DNA from 3 places in the Arthrobacter sp. LFS091 genome. Region 3 is predicted to be linked to each of the others. Evidence: riboswitches for the same ligand, from Rfam matches in the RefSeq annotation. Region 3 holds a riboswitch; each other region holds the start of a gene.
What was found. A riboswitch is a leader RNA that binds a small molecule or an ion and turns the genes downstream of it on or off. The one in region 3 is predicted to bind cyclic di-AMP.

Region 1 (6,065 bases), on a different contig from region 3:
CTTCATATGGACTCGACATTTGTCGAGCACTCAAGCGTCAGGTGTCGCCTCCTGTTGGTACGCTTTCCAGATGCAGCAGGACGTGGAACAGATCGTAGAACGCGTCGCGTTGAAGCTCGGCCGCGGCTTGTCACTGGAAGACCTCGATGGCGTGCTCCTCGCCTACAGCTCCAACCAGTCGCACGCCGACCGCGTCCGCGTGAACTTCCTGCTCAGCAAGCGCGTCCCCACCGACGTCAGCGCCTGGCAGCTGTCCCACGGCATCTCCACGGCAGTACGCCCGGTGGTGGTTCCCGCCAACGACGAACTCGGGATGTTGGGCCGGGTCTGCGTCCCGCTACTGGTCCGCGGATTCCGGGTCGGCTACCTGTGGGTGCAGTTGGACGTTGAAGAGCAAAGCGCGACGGCGATACTCGCCGAACTGCCCGGCGTACGGGACGAACTGGACCTGTTGGCGGGACTGCTCCTCGACTCCAACACGGCCGAATCAGAGTTTCGGCGCCGCCGCGAGCAGGAATTCCTTTCGGCCTGCAACGGCGAATCCAACGCGGTGGCTGCCGTAGCCGGGTGGAAGGAAATCCAGGGGCGGGGTCCATGGCAGCTGGTGACCATCCTCGACCCGGACGGTGCCGGGTCCGCCGTCGACCCCATCGCAGCAACCCTCACCCACCGCTCAGCGGCGCTGCAGTCCACGATCGGTGTCAACGCCGCCTTGTTCAGTGCCGGAACCGAGACGCATTCGGTGGTCCTGTTCCGGGAATCAGGCGGGAGGGCAGACCACGCACAGGTACTGGTGCACTACCAACTGGAACTCGCCAAGCGCGCCGGAAGGACGGTGGACCGCGTCATCCTTGGCATCAGTGAACCATTCCAGGTGATCCGGCAGATCTCCAGCGCCTACCGCCAGTCCAAAGTAGCGGCCCAGGCTGCCGCGGTTGACCTGCCGCTCGGCGAGCTCGTGGAAAGCCGGGCGGTAGGGGTTTACCAACTCTTTGATCGCCTTTTGGCGCCCGGTGGCTGGGATGACACCGGATCGGTCCACTACCGGACGCTGGAGGATCAGGACAGGAACGGCGAGCTCCTCCCGGTCCTGGAGTTGCTCTACGACAATGACGGTTCCGTCCAGGACGTCGCAGCGAAGCTCCATCTCCACAGGAGCAGCATCTACAACCGGCTGGGCCGGATCCGCCAGCTCATCGGGGCTGACCCGTTGAGCGGCGCGATCCGGCTTGAACTGCATGCGGCCCTGAAAGCACACCGCTGGGCACGGCGACCCAGGATCTAGGCGGCCTGTGCTCCCTGTTTTGGGGATCCGAGGACTAGGAACGCCTCAACCGCTGGCAGCTCCAGCGGCCCATCCTTCGCCTGAACGTGGCGGTCCGGCTGCTGGTGCAGTACCGGCCATGCCATCCGATCGGCGTTGCCGTACGGGGTAGCCGGGTGCTCACTTCACGGCCTTCTTGGCGGCGTCCAGGATCGCGTCGAGGGCGGTCCCAGTGGATTGCGGGTTCGTTCCGGCGGTGGGGTTCCCGGTGGGGCGCGGCTTGGGAGTGGCGGTCGACGTCGACGTGGGTGTCGGCGCGGGCGTCGGGGTGGTGGTCGGCGTCGGCGTGGTTGTCGGGGCCGGAGACGGCGCCGTCGTGACTGTATCGGTGGGGGCCGGGGCAGGCTGCGTCGGGACGGCCGCGGAGGCACCCGGCGCTGGGTTAGCCGCCGACGGCGCCGCCGAAGGAACCCAAACCGGGGCCGCAAGCGAGACGTGCGGGGCCGGAACCGACGACGGCGACACTTCAGAAGGTGCCTCGGGGACGGTCGCCGGCTGACCGGCTGCCGATGAGGATGACGCTGTTGGCGCTGCCGACGAGGCCGACGGTGAGGACGCGGTGGAATAGGAAGCCCGAGGCCCGGGCGCAGCCGAGCCCGACTCCCTGTCCCCATGGGCGCTCGCATCCTGGGCGGGGGTTTCATGGCCGAAGAACGGCAGCTCAAGGGCCTGGCCGAGGCCTCCCGCCGTGAGCACCAGCCCGACGGCGCCGGCGACCACGGCCATGCGCTGGCTCATGTGCTTGACCGATGCGGCCTTTCGAAGCACGGCTTGGGGTTCGCGGTTGAACGACGACGACGAGCCAAAGCCGGTCCTGGCGGGGACGGGAATAGGTGCCGGCCCGGCAACGTCGACGATGGGGATGGCTGCCGTGGCGGGCTCCGATGGTGTGGACTGCTGCGTGTCCGGCTTGGGTGCCGGCTTGGCAACGTCGACGATGGGGATGGCTGCAGTGGGAGGGCCCGGTGTGGTCGACCGCGGTGCCGCGGCTTGGGCTGCCCGTACTGCCGGGATCGCGGCGGTGGCCGGTTCTGCGGGTTCGGCTTCAGCCCGGGCTGCCCTTTCCCGCTCCGCTGCACGGGCGGCCGCGCGCGTGGTGGGCCTGGCAGCAGCGGTGGGTTCCGGCGTCGTGCTTGGTGCCTCAGGCGCCGTTGCTGGTTCTGTGGCGGATCCGCTGGCTTCGGCCCGACGGCGTCCGGTTGGCTTGGTGCGCTCGCGTTCGATGAGGGCGCGGCGCGGCTGATCCATGGTTGGGGACATGGTGGTTGCCTCTCAACGCCTTCGAGGTTAGCTGTCGGGTTCGGACGAGGCCGTCCGGCCGCCTCAGCGGCTTCACCCCGAGGGCTTGGAAACAAGCCCGGGAACTGTGGGTCCCCCGCCTCTGCCGCGGGTCTGGCGGATCCCGGATTGCGGCAGAGCTCGGCGTCAATCCGGAAGCGGCCCAGCGGAGATACGGGTCGCCCTACGACGGTACATGAGCCGGAAAGTAAAGTCACATTAATGTAACGGACGGTAGGTCGGGCTAAACCGGAGGCTCCGGGCGCCTACGCTTCGGGGCCGGTGCGGGAGCCGGCAGCTGGTGCTGGATCTCCGAGTACTGCCCCCAACACGGCCAAGATATCCACCGCCTAAGACTAGCTTCGGCGTCCGACGGCAGGGTAGACATTTCCTATGGACCTGCCAGTGATGCCGCCCGTCTCGCCCATGCTTGCCAAATCAGTTCCGGACATCCCCGATGTGGGTCACTACGAGCCGAAGTGGGATGGCTTCCGGACCATCGTTTTCAAGGATGGGGACGAGGTCATCCTGGGCAGCCGCAACGAGAAGCCCATGACGCGCTACTTTCCCGAGCTGGTTGAGGCGCTGAGGAAGAACCTCCCGGAGAAGTGTGTGATCGACGGTGAGATCGTCCTGATCGAGGGCAACAGGTTGGAATTCGAGGTCCTCCAGCAACGGATCCACCCCGCGGACAGCCGGGTCAGGATGCTCGCCGAGAAAACGCCGGCTTCCATGGTCGCGTTCGACATTCTTGCCCTGGGCGAGGAAGACCTGATGGGCAGGCCGTTCTCAGAGCGCCGGGCCATCCTGGAATCGGCCTTGGCCAAGGCCGAACCGCCCGTCTATGTGACTCCGGCGGTAACAGACCTCGAGCGGGCCAAGGAATGGTTCGTGCAGTTGGAGGGCGCCGGCCTGGACGGGGTTCTCTCCAAGCCGCTGGATGGAACCTACCAACCCAATAAGCGCGTGATGTTCAAGACCAAGCATGTTCGGACCGCGGACTGTGTGGTGGCCGGGTTCCGCTGGCACAAAACTGCGAAGGTGGTGGGTTCCATGTTGTTGGGGCTCTACGACGACGCCGGTCGGCTGCACCACGTGGGGGTGGTGGCATCGTTCCCCATGGCCAAGCGGGAAGCACTGGTTGCCGAGCTTGAGCCCTACCAGGTGGATCTCGCTGATCACCCGTGGGGCGAGTGGGCCAAGCAGGACGAGGTTGCCGGTGGTTCGCGGATGCCTGGTGCGCAAAGCAGGTGGAGCGGGGGCAAGGACTTTTCGTTTGTGCCACTGCGCCCCGAGCTTGTGATCGAAGTGGCGTACGACTACATGGAGGGCGACAGGTTCCGCCACACCACGCAGTTCCGCCGCTGGAGGCCGGACCGGACTCCGGAGAGCTGCGCGTACGCGCAACTGGAGGAGCCTGCCGATTACGATCTCGGGGAGATCCTGAGCCTGCCGTAGAACGTTGCCGGCCCGCTGTCACGTTGTCGGCCCGCAACGTAACAGCGGGGTAGCGACGAAATTACTCTTCGTGTCCCTGGTCGCTGCTCATGCTGCCTTCGGCCGGCGGTGTTTCGCCCGGGGGTACCCCTCCGCCTGGCTCCAATCCCGTGACGTTGCCGTCCAGGGGATCAGGGTTGGCCGAAGCCGCGGGATCGTCGTCCTCGTCCTGGCGCATGTCCGGATCTTCGTGGATGCTGTCCGCATCGGCGGTGGTGTCGAAGGGTCCGGTCGCGCCGCTCACGCCGAAGGTTTGGGGATCGTCTTCCGGGTCATAGCTGGTCATGGTCAAACCCTTTCGTAAGCAGACTTACTATTCACTTGCCTGGCCAGCCTAGCGTGATCCCGCCGGAGCCAACAAGGGCACCCAACCCAGGCTCCGGCGTCGTGCCCCCGGCGCCTAACTGCGGTGGGTGGCCTAACTGTGCTGCGTGGTCGCGGCGACGAAGCTGCGGATGGCGTCCGCCACCGCTTGCGGCCGCATATGCTGCGCTACGTGCCCCACCCCGGGAATCTCCACCAAGCGCCCTTGGTCCACGGTTCGGGAGAGCCGGAGCGACCAGTCGGGGCCTGCCACCTGGTCCCGGCTTCCGCGCAGGACCAGCACGGGCACCTTGATGCCGGCCAGCCGCTTTTCGGTGGGATAGCCCATCATCACCGGGAGTTCGGTGAGGTACCAGCGGAGCCCGCAGCGGAAGTAGTCGGAGATGACGATCCAATTGGACGAGGGACTCTCGCGCAGGACGCCGTCCAAGGTAAGCGCCAGCGATTGCCGGAGGATACTCTTGTGCCTCGAATCCACCACCGGCCCCATCAACACCAGGCGCTGGACCTGCTCGGGCGCATGCAATGCCGCTTCGATGGCAAACTGCACACCCATGGAATGACCCACCAGGACGTACCGATCGATGCCCCGGGACGCCAAGGCTTCCGCGATGAAGGCGCCATAATCCTCCACCTGGAGCTGCCTGTCCGGCTTGGCGGTCCCCGCGAAACCGGGCAGGTCGAAAGAGTAGGTTGGTGCGTGGGCGGCGAGAACGGCGTGGAGCCGCGACAAATACCGGTGCGACACCCCGATGCCATGGATCAGGACGTACGCCGGTTCGTCCCCGGAGCCAGTCGCGGGTGTCCCAGCGGTCCAGTGGATCCGGCCGGTCAGGCCCGAAACCTCGACGTCCGCCGCCTCAAACGTGGGCCGCTGCCTACTCGCTGATGTGGTCATCGCCATCCCCGGACTGATTCTTTCTCTGCGTTTCCAGCCACTCCATAATTGCTGCCTGCCGGATCCGACGATGCGTGCCCCGGTACTCCACGGGAATCTCGCCACGATCGGTCATGTTGCGCAGGTACGTGTGCGAGATGCCCGCGAGCTCCGCTGCCTGGGATGTGGTGAGCATTTCCTCCACGCTGCTGACCGTCACCGTATCGCCCCGGCCCAGCCGGGCAAGGAGGTCGACGACGGCGTCCCTCGCCTGATCGGGCAGGCGGTGGACTGTGCCGTCCACGAACACAGTGATGTCGTTGCTGTCCTGGAGGGAACGCGCGAGATTCCGGGCGTCGTCGGCGGGGAGGCCGGCCGTGACGCGGGGAGCTATCAGTGCCATGCCAGAAGCGTAGCCCGGAAGGACCTATTCCGCGTCCAGGTCCGTCTCCAGCAGCTTTACCAGTGCGTCCAGCGCGGCATCGGCGCCATCGCCCTCGGCCCGCAGCACCACAACGTCCCCCTTCGCTGCGCCGAGCGTCATGAGCGAAAGGATGCTGGCGGCGTCGAGCGCGTCATCGGCAGGGGCGCCCTGCATGGCAATGGTGACCTCCACGGGCTGTTCGCCGGCTGCCTCCGCGAAGAGTGCGGCCGGGCGGGCGTGCAGGCCGGAGCGGCTGGCGATGGTGGCTGTGCGTTCAGGCATGGTTTTCTCCTGGTGTTCCGGACGGATAGGGGCTAGAGCCCGAGCTCTTCAAGCACGGG
Region 2 (6,065 bases), 370 kb from region 3:
TGCCCACCACGATCGCTGTCTTGAGCGCTTCCGGTACGGCTTTGAACACGGCGGTACGGAAACCGGTGAGCACCAGGATCAGCATGGTAAGGCCCGAGAGCACCACAAGGCCCATCATGTCCGGCCAGGTCAGGCCCGGGTGCGAGGCGACGGTCACCGCTACGAACGCGTTAACGCCCAGGCCCGTGGCCACGGCGAACGGGTGCTTGGCCCAGGCGCCCATGAGGATGGTCAGGATGCCCGCGACGAATGCCGTGGTGGCCGCGACGGCGGTGAATCCCAGCGACGCTCCGCTGGAATCCTGCCCGGAAAGGATCAGGGGGTTGAGGACCACGATGTAGCTCATGGCGAAGAAGGTTGCGAAGCCGCCTCGGATTTCCCGGGAGTATGTGGAGCCACGCTCGGAAATTTTGAAGTAGCGGTCGATGGCAGAACCTTGTTTAAGCATGAAGGACTCCGGGGATCGAGGGGAGTGTGCCCTCAAATCCTATGCCGTCGGATATGGGCCCCCTGACGATTCGCCTAGTCTGTAAGGAAGCCAACACTAGGAGAAACCGCCCCATGCGCACCATCCGCCCGCTTCTGGCCGCCGTCGTTGCCGCCCTGGCCTTCGCATCCGCTTTGCTGTTTTCCGCGGGCCCGGCCTCCGCGCACGACGTCGCCGAATCCACAGCGCCGGGCAACGGCTCCAGCGTGGCAGCTGTCCCGGCGTCGGTCTCCATCACGTTCAACAACCGGCCGCTGGCCATCGGATCGGGCGTTACGGTCGCTGCGGGTGGCGAAAACTGGGCGGATGGGCCCGTCGAAATCATCGACAACCAGGCGGTCCAGAAGATCCGAGAAGGCGCGCCGGCCGGCGAATACACCGTGGTCTGGAGGGTCGTCAGCTCCGACTCGCACCCCATCGAGGGCACCTTCACGTTCAAGGCCGCTGCTGGAAGCACGACGGCGACGAGCGGCACGGCGGGTGCCTCGCCGTCGTCGTCGGCACCTTCAAATACGGTTCCGACGGCAGGAACTGCAGCGCCAGGCACTGCCACCAGTACCCCGGCCGCTGACGCGTCCCAACCTTTCCCGTGGAGCATCGTGGGACTGGCCGTGGTTGCTGTGGGCCTTGTGATCTATCTCGCCGTTACCGCCCGGAAGAAACTCGCCGCCTCCAGCGACTCAAATGCGGGAGATTCCGCGGAATAACAGGCTTTTCTACGTAGCTGCGAATATCTCGGATTGGTCACTGCGACACGCCAAAACCCCGGTTCTCGTTACTTAAATGTGACTTCGGCGAGATCATCGCGTACCGTAGTAGCTGTGCCTGTTCCACGTAGCGGGCACTTCCGGCCTGATTGCCTAGCTCTGCCGCAGTCCGGAATCCGTTCGCAGACAAACCTTACGGCAGAGACGGGGAACCCAATTTAGGTCGCTTTCGAGCGTGCCTTGGGGTGAAGTCACGATGCTTCCGCTGAACAGCGGGGGATAGTGGCCGGGTGACTCCCATCCGAATCCGACAGCTAACCTCGCAGGCATCGGGAGAGGCTTTTTCATGTCTTCAAGCATTCTTCGCGGCCGTCGTAAGGCGGACAGCGTACGTCCTAATCCGTTCATCTCCATCTCCAAGGCAGTCGCCAGCAACGCTTCCGGCGCTGGCCGCCAGGCAGCTGTTATCGCAGCAGCCTCGGGCCTTGTGTTGACCGGCTCCATCGCTGCACACGCAGCCGAAACCCCGGTTCAGCGCGACTCCAGCCCCGCCACGGTCGCCGAGACCGTTTCCGAGGCCCCCACCAAGGTTGTAACCGCCGCCGCCACGGCTACCGTCAACTTCGAGCGCCCTGCTGTTGCATCCGTAGCAGCTCCGGTCATCGAAAAGCCGGCTCCCGTTGTTGAGGCACCTGTAGCCAAGAAGGCAGCAGTGGCAACAACCGCTGCGGCCGCTCCTGTCGCAAAGGCTGCCGCTTCGGTTGCAGCCGCTCCGGCTGCTGCTGCTCCCGCAGCCGCTGCACCGGCCGTCGGTGGAGTCAACGCAGCCATGGTCGCCTCGGCTTACGCCCAGATCGGCATCATGCAGGACTGCACCGCAATGGTGGAGCGGGCCCTCGGCTCCGCAGGCATCCCTGTTGGTGACCTGGCTCCCATGCAGTTCCTGAACTACGGCAAGGTTGTCAGTGACCCCCAGCCCGGCGACATGATCGTCCAGTCCGGCCACGTTGCCATCTACATCGGCAACGGCCAGGCCATCAGCGGTGGCATCAACGGCAACCAGACGGGCATCCACCCGATCAGCTGGTTGACCGCAACTGGTCCCATCACGTACGTACGCGCAGGCGCATAAGCCTCACGCTTCAGTTCAAAGGCCGGCATCTTCGAAGATTCATTCTTCGAGGGTGCCGGCCTTTGGCGTTAAGAAATGTGCGCAAAAGTTCCAGTGGCGGTGAAGCGGCCGTCCTAGGCGATGGCTACGCCGCTGCCGGCCATGCCGTTGCCTGCCGGTAGGGCCACCCTGGCGGAAATAGCCTGCCCCACAGCTTTGGCCTGCCGAAGGACTTCTTTGGGAGTCGGGGTAATGAGTTCTCCGACGCCTACAAGGTGCATCCCCACGGCACGCATTGCCGCGGCGAAATTCTGGCCGACGGCAATTCCAAGTTCTGCCAGCATCCGGCGCAGCTGGCTCTGGGCGCAGCGCGTCACCACGACGTGGTCGGCCAGCAGGACACCTTGGGCGGTGTGGACCGCCCACTGACGGGGAGTGGATTCGAGGGGGCCGAAAACGATCCTGCCCCGGAGGGTGGCCGATGCGGTGCTTCCGGTGGGGCCGTGCCCTATCTGCTGCGACGGGTCGGAGCCCAGGAAATCCAGGCGAACGGCACGGGTGGTGCTGCGAACGTCCAATTGATGGTTGGCGGCGTAGTTGCGCAGGTGGCGGAGAATCTCGCTGCGTTCCTGCATGGCGGGATCGGCGATGTCGCAGCGCTGGAGCATTCCAGTGTGGGTCGAAGGCCCGGTGGCTGACAGCGACCCGAACCCGTCAACGACGATGGAGCCCACCCCGTAGCGGCTAAGCTCGCTGGCAACAGCCAGACCGGAGAGGCCGGCGCCGATGACCACTGTGGTGGTTCGTTCCGTGCCGGAATCAGGCGTGAGTGACACTGCTTGGTTCCTCCTTGACGTGTGTGCCCTGCGGCATCGCGTGGGATCGCGTCCGAGTTCCCCAAGCGGCCGCAAATTAACAGCCGGGGTGTGTCATGAGACACGCTGCCCGGCTATTCGGTGACTCGAACACTACCGAACTTTTTCGGCCATGGGTAGCCGTCCCGGCGTCGTGTTTTTCGTGTCCGCCAGCAGGCCGATCCCGTGTGGTTTGAACTGAGCCCGGACCGTTATGCACATAGCCCGAAGTCGCCTTGATTCGGCACTTCCGACCGAGAATAGTGGGCATTGGAAGGAGAGATTCCAAGTTTCTCCTACCCCGGCCATTGACATTTGAAGAGTCAGGGAATCCAGTGCGGAGAACCTCTGGCAGAATAGCCGGAACATCAAGCAGTAGGTGGAGAGGCGGGCCCCATGGACCAGCACGAAGGACACAATGAAGTGCCACGCGATGGCGAGGAATCGGCGGTTGCCCCCGGCGGCATCGTCGTTGGAGTGGACGGATCCGAGCACGGCCAGTGCGCCTTGGTCTGGGCAGCGCGTGAAGCAGAGCGTCGCCAGCTCCCCTTGCATATCGTAACGGCCTACTCGGTCCCCATTTTTGCCGCATCTGGTCTGGACGGAGGCTACGCCACCGTGGACGACTCCGTCATCCGCGAAGGCGCCGATGCAATCGTCAAGCAAGCCATGGACAAGGTTTCTGCCTATTCGATCGACGTGGATGCTTCGGTCGAAAACGGTGATGCCGCAGGTGTCCTCCTCGACCTCTCGGCTGAAGCAGCGCTTCTGGTCTTCGGGAGCCGGGGCCGCGGCGGATTCGTTGGGCGCCTCCTGGGGTCGGTGAGCAGTGCTTTGCCCGCCCATGCCAAGTGCCCCACGGTGACCGTACCGCTGTACTGCGCGGACCGCCTTGGGGAGAGCACCGAGGACAAACACATCAAAGCCGAGCACGCCAAGGCCGGCCCCCGTACCGTCGAGAATGTTGTGGCAGTAGGCGTGGACGGCTCCGAGCAGGCCCGCGTAGCTGTTCTCGAGGCTGCGGAGCAGGCACAGCGCATGGGCGCCAAGCTCCGTGTGATCTGCGCTGTTCCCCAATACAGTGGTTCCCTCGCGTGGGTACCGGCCCCACTTGATCGCGATGCCCTCTTCGCCGACATCAAAGTGCAGTTGGATGCCGGCTTGGCGTGGCTTCAGAGCCATTTCCCGCGACTGACCATAGAGACAGAGCTCCGGGACGGCGCTCCGGTGGATGTCCTGGTCGAAACAAGCCGCGCCGTTGAGCTCGTGGTCCTCGGCACCCGTGGCCGCGGCGGATTCGCCGGGATGCTCCTTGGGTCCACGTCTGATGGAGTCCTCCATCACGCGAAGGGGCCGGTGCTGGTGGTTCCGGACCGGGAAGATCCGCGGCTTGCCGATCGGCCCAATTTCGGGCCAATGCTCGGCGCAGCTTAGCGGCAGGGGTCCCCAGCGATGGACAGCCAGCAGCCACTGAACCAGCCGGAGGGCCACCCGGCTGGCCCTCGCAAGGCTGCCCAGGGTTTCATCGTGGACATCGCCACAATACGGGGAAGCATGCTTTCAGAGGTTGGCGGGAAGGCCGCCAACCTCGGTGAACTGGTTAGCGCGGGACTGCCTGTCCCGCCCGGGTTTTGCCTCACCACCCACGCGTACCGGCGGGCACTCGCTGCTGCTGGCTTGGATACAGTCCTTCGCGAACTCTCTGAGGCGGGGTCCACGGATACTGGCACGTTGAACAGCCTGGCTGCCCGCGCCCGGTCAGTGGTGCTCGACGCCGGTATCCCAGGCGAAGTCGCGGAGGCGGTCCTCGCGGCATACCGGGATCTCGGCGAGGAGGTGCCCGTGGCCGTCAGGTCCTCTGCAACTGCGGAGGACCTGCCCGGCGCCAGCTTTGCCGGTCAGCAGGACACCTTCCTCAACGTCGTGGGTGCAGAGGCGGTCCTGGATGCCGTCGGCCGCTGTTGGGCGTCCCTCTGGACAGACCGCGCCGTCAGCTACCGGACCACCAACGGGGTTGACCATTCATCTGTGGCCCTCGCGGTGGTCATTCAGGAGATGGTTGCTTCCGCTACGGCAGGTGTCATGTTTACAGCCAATCCGGTCACCGGGAAGCGCCACGAGGCTGTGATAGACGCGTCCCCCGGTTTGGGAGAGGCCGTTGTGTCAGGGGCGGTGAACCCGGACCAGTTTGTGGTGGACATCAACAGCCGGACCATCGTAAGACGAAGCCTGGGTGACAAGCTCGTGGAGATCCGGCCGCTGCCCGGTGGTGGCACGGAACGGATAGAACGGGCCGCGTCGGAGCAGTCCGGTGGGTCCGCACTGAAAGCCTGCCTGGATGATCGGCAGATCCTGGACCTCGCCGGGTTGGCCCGCCTGGTGGAGCAGCACTACGGGGCACCCCAGGACACAGAATGGGCCATCGACGGCGCGGGCAAGCTCTGGCTGACCCAATCCCGGCCCATCACCACGCTGTATCCGCAGATGACCCGGAATCCTCCGCTCCCAGGAGAGCACGCGTTCTTGAATTTCAGCCTTGCCCAGGGTCTTACCCGGCCAATAACGCCTATGGGCTTGGCGGGCATCCGCCTAGTGGCCTCTTGCGTCGCGACAACGGCGTCCTTCGATGTGCCGGATCCACGCTCGGGCCCACCGGCATATTACGAAGCCGGGCAGCGCATCTTCTTCGATCTCACGGCGGTGCTGCGGAGCCGGATTGGCCGCTCCATTGTTCCCCGGGTGTTCGATGTCATGGAAGCCCGCTCCGCAATGCTGATGCGGGAGCTTTTCGAGGACCCGCGATTCTCAGTGACCATCAAAACACCCCTGAAGCTGATCCGGCACGTAGGACCAGTGGCCGCCAAGTACCGTGTCCCGGAGTCATTTCTCCGCGGGTTGTTCGCCCC
Region 3 (6,065 bases):
TGGAAGTGTGCAACGTAACAATGGCAACACGCAAGTAACAAAGCGCCGAACCATCCACATTTTGAGACGTCCGGGTCTATTGTGCCGCAAATCACAATTCATAATGGCCCGGAAATGAACGGCATTTCATTCGGTACGGGCAGGAAGTAACGGCCATTTGCTGAATTATCTTCGGATGATGCGGCAGAATGTGGCCCTCGCTTCCCATCAACCACGTCCACGCGGAATCTCACGATCTGAAACAGTTGTTGTCCAATCGGCGCAGGTTCCGATTTCGAATTTTTTTGCCTTCAGTCCGCTGGAAGCGGTGAAAACGGGCCCGGCAAGCGCCCGTTTTCTCAGGAGGTCGTCCCTGAACCGGACGTGGAGCCCTGCCCCGTGGAAGACGTCGCGGCGGTCAGCCGCACCGACGACGCGTTGTATGCATCCCCGCTCTTGGTAGCCGTGACCCGGACCGTCGCACCTGACGTGATGTCAGCTATGGTCAGGCTGCTGGAGGTGCCGCCACGCTGCCTGGTTCCTTGCGCCACGGCAGTGTCCGGGCCGAGGACGTAGGTTCGCGTAAACCCGTCAGTGCTCTTGACTGTCAGCGAGTTGGAAGAAACCTCGCTGACAACTCCCACCTGATCAGCCATGGACACGTACTCGTTGTCGCGGAGGATGACGTACTCCGAATGGATGGCGGCATTCAGGCCCCCTCCGAATCCATCGGGCGCCAACCCGCCCATCTGGCCTGGCATTCCTTGGCCGGTTACATCCTGGCCGGTTCCGTTTTGACCGCTTCCGTTTTGCCCCGTTCCGCCCGGACCCAGCCCCTGTCCCGGTAGTGCTTGTCCCGGTACTGTCTGGCCCTGTTGCCCGCCCAGGCCGCCGGCCCGGCCCGGGGAAACGTTGGCAGCATCCGCAGAGCCTGCATTGCCCAGGGAGTAGAAACCGACGGCCGTACCTGCCGCTACCGCCACGGCAACACCAGCCACTATCAGCGTCCTCTTGACGGTCCACCGGTTCTGCACTCCCGCCTTGTCGTTCGCCCCGTCGTTCGCCTTGTCGTTGTCCACGAGCGGCAAGCCCCAGCCGGAACCGTTGCTGCCGGGTTGGCTGCTTGGGGGCTGAGCAGGCGGGGCCTCGCCCCACGCCCAGGATGACCCGGGGTTGCGGTCGATGGGTTGTGCGGGCGGCGTCCGGACGGCTTCAGGCTCCTGGCCTGCGGGCTCCCGGCCTGCGGGGGTCGACTGCTGGGGTAGCCGCGGCGCTGGGTCATGGGGGAATTGCTGGTTCTCGGGGAATTTCTGCTCGCTCATGATGCTCTTTCTTGTCTGTTGTTGTCCGATTACGCCCCAGCGTCAGTCCGCCGGCTGTGCGGAAGCTGTGTTGAGGAGTAGTTGATCCTGTGACCTGTGGATTCCCGCGCCCCGGAGCTCCCACCTCGCTAGTGTTGACTTCACAGGGTCCTCACAGGAGCGGCTCAGCCCGGGCAAACCAGCAGAATGGAGAGTTGTCACATGGCATCCCCGCACTCCATGACCAACAACCTCCCCCAGCTCACCCACCCCGATGGCTCACCCATCCGCGCCCTCGTGGTAGATGACGAGCCAAGCCTTGCCGAGCTCATGAGCATGGGCCTTCGCATGGCCGGCTGGTCGGTGGGCGTGGCCGCTGATGGACCCCAAGCCGTAAAGCTCGCCAAGGAATTCCGCCCCGACGTCCTGGTGCTTGACGTGATGCTCCCCGGTTTTGACGGCGTGGAAGTCCTTAACCGGATACGGGCCTTCGCCCCGGAGGTTCCTGCCCTGTTCCTGACAGCAAAGGATGCCGTGCAGGATCGCATCGTGGGCCTCGCGGCCGGAGGAGACGACTACGTCACCAAACCCTTCAGCATGGAAGAAGTGCTGCTTCGCCTGCACCGGCTGGTCCAGCGCTCAGGTGTCGCTGCGATGGACACCGCTGAGCTCGTTGTGGGTGATCTGATCCTGAACGTGGACACCCGGGAGGTCACCCGCGCCGGGGAGGACATTGCCCTGACGGCAACCCAGTTCGAACTCCTGCGCTATCTCATGGAGAACCCGAAACGGGTGGTCAGCAAAGCACAAATCCTTGACCGGGTGTGGGACTACGACTTCGGCGGCCAAGCCAACATCGTGGAGCTGTACATTTCCTACCTCCGCAAGAAGATCGAAGCGAAACACCCGCCAATGATCCATACCGTTCGCGGAGCCGGCTATGTCATCAAACCTGCGGACTAAGCCTTGAGCGCACTCTCCGGGGTTGCCAGAAGCCAGCAGCGCAATTGGCTCAATCCCTCCACCTGGCATTTGCGCACTCGCCTGGTCCTGGTGGCGATGGCTTTGCTGGTGGCCATTTGCGGCGCAGTCGGGGTGGTCAGCTACGCCTCGATGGATATGGTCTTCAACAAGCAGCTCGACAGGCAGCTGGAGCAGGCCTCGCTCCGTGCGGACCTATTCGGCAGACCGCCGTCGAGCTTTCCAAACTCCCCGACAGGACGCCCGGACCCGCTGGAGGCCCGCGGCCAGGCGGCCGGCACGCTGAGCGCCCGTATCGACGGCTCAACGGTGCGCAGCTCCGGGTTGATCGACGCGCGGGGCAATCGCGTCTCCTTGTCCGCCGACGATGAGCAGGTCCTGCTTGCGCTGCCGACAGGTGACGGCCCGGTTGACCGTTCGCTGTCCAACGGCGATTACCGGCTTATGGCCGTGAAGACCAATTACGGCGACGTGATCGTCACTGGCCTGCCGCTCGCGGACAAGCAGACCGCAGAGGCTTCGCTGGTCTGGACCATGGTTCTGGTGTCACTGGGCGGCCTGGTGGTGATCGGCCTCGTGGGGACCGTGATCATCCGTCGCACCATGTGGCCCCTGGAGCAGCTTTCCGATGTCGCCACCAAGGTTTCACGGCTGCCTCTCGACGCCGGTGAAGTGGCACTTGCGGTGCGTGTCCCGCCGTCGGCCTCCCATCCCGGGACCGAAGTGGGGAGCGTGGGCCACGCCCTGAACCAGATGCTGAACAACGTCTCCAGCGCGTTAGAGGCCCGTCAGGAGAGCGAGACCAAAGTGAGGCAGTTCGTTGCCGATGCCTCGCACGAGCTCCGGACGCCGCTGACCGCCATCCGTGGCTACACCGAGCTGCTTCGGATGACCGAGACCTTTACGGACGACGGCAGGAAGTCCTTGGCCCGGGTACAAAGCCAGTCCGAACGCATGACTACGCTGGTGGAGGACCTGCTGTTGCTGGCGAGGTTGGACGAGGGCCAGCCGTTGAAGGTCACGGACGTGGACCTGACCCAGTTGGTGATCGAGACCGTGAGTGACGAAAAAGTCATGGCGCCGGACCACATCTGGCAACTGCAGCTCCCCGGGGAGCCCGTCACCGTACGCGGCGATGCCACGCAATTGCACCAGGTGCTGGCGAACTTGCTCTCGAATGCCCGCAAACACACCGACCCGGGAACAACGGTGGTCACTGGAGTCATGCTCTCCGCGGATGGCAGCGCAGTGGTGACCGTGACCGACAACGGTCCTGGCATACCGCAGGAATTCCAGAGCCGCATCTTCTCCCGTTTTGCCCGTGCCGACGCGGCGAGATCGGGCTCGGAAGGGACCTCGGGGTTGGGCTTGTCGATAGTGGAATCCATCGTTCAAGCGCACGGCGGAAGCGTCGAAGTGACGTCCAGGCCGGGGCGCACCGAGTTCGCCCTCCGGCTGCCTACCGCCACTACCGAACGCCTGTAAAGAATCCGGCAAGACGACTCACCGACTTCGTGATCTCTGTTACCTAAATGTGACTTCTGCGGAAACCTCCTGTACCGTCGAAAGGGTGGGTTGCCCCTAACCGGCCCACATCCGGGATGCGCCGAGCTCTGCCACTTCCCGGAGTCCGATCTTTCACCGAGGCAGAGACGGGGGACCCAGAGTCTCCGGGCCCAGGCATTTTGCCGGCCCTTGGGGTGAAGCCGCAGCGTGATGCGCGGCCGGATGACCTCATCCGAACCCGACAGCTAACTCCGCAGGCGCTGAGAGGTAATCACAAATGTCTGAATTTAACGATCAGACGCGCCCTTCCGCGCGTCACCGCGACCAGAACGACACCCAGTTGACCAAGTCGCAGACCGTCCTCAAAAAGGCCGCCCGTGAGGGCAAGTCCGGCAAGCGCATGCCTGTTGTAGCGGGCGTCATCGCCGCTGCACTGGGCGTTGCATCGCTGGGTACCGCCGCCAACGCGGCCTTGAACCTCCCCGAGGCAAGCCGCGTAGCCGGCACCCAGGCCGCCGCACAGGTCAGCACCAACAAGTCCGCTGAAGTTTCCGCTTCGATGGACGCCGCAGCTGCCAAGGGTGCAGCCGACCGGGCTGCTGCAGACAAGGCCGCCGCCGACAAGGCCGCAGCCGACAAGCTCGCCGCTGATCAGGCCGCTGCCGCGCAGGCTGCCGCCGACAAGGCAGCTGCCGATCAAGCCGCTGCCGAGAAGGCTGCTGCCGACAAGGCCGCTGCTGACGCTGCCGCCAAGCAGGCCGCCGACGCTGCTGCTGCCGCCGCTGCCCAGGCTGCAGCCGCTGCTGCCGCCCCGAAGGCAGTGGACGATCCCGCCGCTGCAAAGGCCTACGCCGCCAGCATCCTTGGCAGCTACGGCTGGGGCGCGGGCGAAATGACCGCCCTGAACACGCTGTGGGAGAAGGAATCAGGATGGCGGACCACTGCCACCAACGCTTCCAGCGGTGCGTACGGTATTGTCCAGTCGCTTCCGGCCGGCAAGATGGCTTCTGCCGGTGCGGACTGGCAGACCAACTACCAGACCCAGATCAAGTGGGGTTTGAACTACATCAAGGAACGCTACGGATCCCCGTCGGCTGCCCTGGCCTTCCACTTGGCCAACAACTGGTACTAAGCCAAGAGCTTTCACGAAAAGCCGCTCCCGCTCCGGGGGCGGCTTTTCGCTTTTAAGGGGCCCCGTCAACTTACACAGTCGCGTCACAGCTTCCGCCTAAAGCACTCACAATCGGCGGCCCCACTGTGAATGCATGACGCTCATAGATCCCGCCACCAGTGCGCTGCCGAACCCCGCCCATGCGGGGACCTTCGCCGCTCCTGCCTTGCCCTACCGGCAGCCGCGGCGCTTTCCCGTGGACACGCGGACCACGGTCCCTGTCCTGGACGTCACCATTCCCGTCCACAACGAAGAGACCGACCTTGAGGAATGCCTGCGCCGCTTGCACGGGCATTTGGTGGAGACGTTCCCGCATACGTTCCGCATCACGGTCGCGGACAATGCGAGCACGGACAACACATTGAAGATCGCCGAGCGCCTGGCCCGTGAACTCCCCGAAATCGGCGTCATGCGCTTTGAGGAGAAGGGCCGGGGCAACGCCCTCCGTCAGGTCTGGCTCGCCTCCCCGTCCCCGGTGCTCGCCTACATGGACGTGGACCTCTCCACTGATCTTGCCGCCCTGGCACCCCTGCTGGCTCCCCTGATCTCCGGCCACTCGGACCTCGCCATCGGGACCCGGCTCTCCCGCAACTCCCGTGTTGTCCGCGGGCCCAAGCGCGAGTTCGTCTCCCGCAGCTACAACGTCCTCCTGCATACGCTCATGGGCGCCCGGTTCTCGGATGCCCAATGCGGTTTCAAAGCCATCCGGGCAGACGTCGCCCACAGGATCCTCCCCCACACCCTGGACAACGCCTGGTTCTTCGACACCGAACTCCTGGTCCTGGCCGAGCGCTGCGGCCTCCGCGTCCATGAAGTCCCCGTCGACTGGACGGACGATCCGAACTCAAGTGTCGACGTCGTACGAACCGCCCTGGCCGACCTCCGCGGAATGGCGCGCCTGACGCGCGACCTCGTCACCGGGCGCATCCCTGTCCCCGAACTGCGCGCGGCCTTGGCCCGCGGCCCATTGCCGGCGTCGTCGCGAACATCGGAATCGACCCCACGCGCCAGCCTGTTCGGGCAACTGGTGCGCTTTGCGGTGATCGGCGCGGCGTCCACAGTGGCCTACCTGCTGATCTTCCTGCTGTGCCGGGGATTCATGGACCCGCAGCTCGCCAACTTCCTGG

Region 1: linked by a shared signal. The riboswitch ahead of ACNQOP_RS07740 (hypothetical protein) and the one ahead of ACNQOP_RS03295 (hypothetical protein) in region 3 are both predicted to bind cyclic di-AMP.
Region 2: linked by a shared signal. The riboswitch ahead of ACNQOP_RS05025 (NlpC/P60 family protein) and the one ahead of ACNQOP_RS03295 (hypothetical protein) in region 3 are both predicted to bind cyclic di-AMP.

What each region holds. Positions count from the first base shown of each region.
Region 1 is NZ_JBFPFP010000003.1:429,758-435,822, forward strand. Features, by position in the region: gene ACNQOP_RS07735 (PucR family transcriptional regulator) at 71-1,285, shown strand; gene ACNQOP_RS07740 (hypothetical protein) at 1,445-2,584, opposite strand; cyclic di-AMP (ydaO/yuaA leader) riboswitch at 2,587-2,732, opposite strand; gene ACNQOP_RS07745 (ATP-dependent DNA ligase) at 2,996-4,060, shown strand; gene ACNQOP_RS07750 (DUF6480 family protein) at 4,122-4,385, opposite strand; gene ACNQOP_RS07755 (alpha/beta fold hydrolase) at 4,518-5,321, opposite strand; gene ACNQOP_RS07760 (helix-turn-helix domain-containing protein) at 5,302-5,703, opposite strand; gene ACNQOP_RS07765 (HPr family phosphocarrier protein) at 5,728-6,006, opposite strand; gene ptsP (phosphoenolpyruvate--protein phosphotransferase) at 6,039-6,065, opposite strand, start outside.
Region 2 is NZ_JBFPFP010000002.1:476,981-483,045, reverse strand. Features, by position in the region: gene ACNQOP_RS05035 (NCS2 family permease) at 1-448, opposite strand, end outside; gene ACNQOP_RS05030 (copper resistance CopC family protein) at 562-1,194, shown strand; cyclic di-AMP (ydaO/yuaA leader) riboswitch at 1,345-1,537, shown strand; gene ACNQOP_RS05025 (NlpC/P60 family protein) at 1,541-2,326, shown strand; gene ACNQOP_RS05020 (FAD-binding protein) at 2,440-3,141, opposite strand; gene ACNQOP_RS05015 (universal stress protein) at 3,556-4,593, shown strand; gene ACNQOP_RS05010 (PEP/pyruvate-binding domain-containing protein) at 4,612-6,065, shown strand, end outside.
Region 3 is NZ_JBFPFP010000002.1:110,543-116,607, forward strand. Features, by position in the region: gene ACNQOP_RS03280 (hypothetical protein) at 339-1,301, opposite strand; gene ACNQOP_RS03285 (response regulator transcription factor) at 1,503-2,243, shown strand; gene ACNQOP_RS03290 (ATP-binding protein) at 2,247-3,746, shown strand; cyclic di-AMP (ydaO/yuaA leader) riboswitch at 3,856-4,041, shown strand; gene ACNQOP_RS03295 (hypothetical protein) at 4,045-4,899, shown strand; gene ACNQOP_RS03300 (glycosyltransferase) at 5,033-6,065, shown strand, end outside.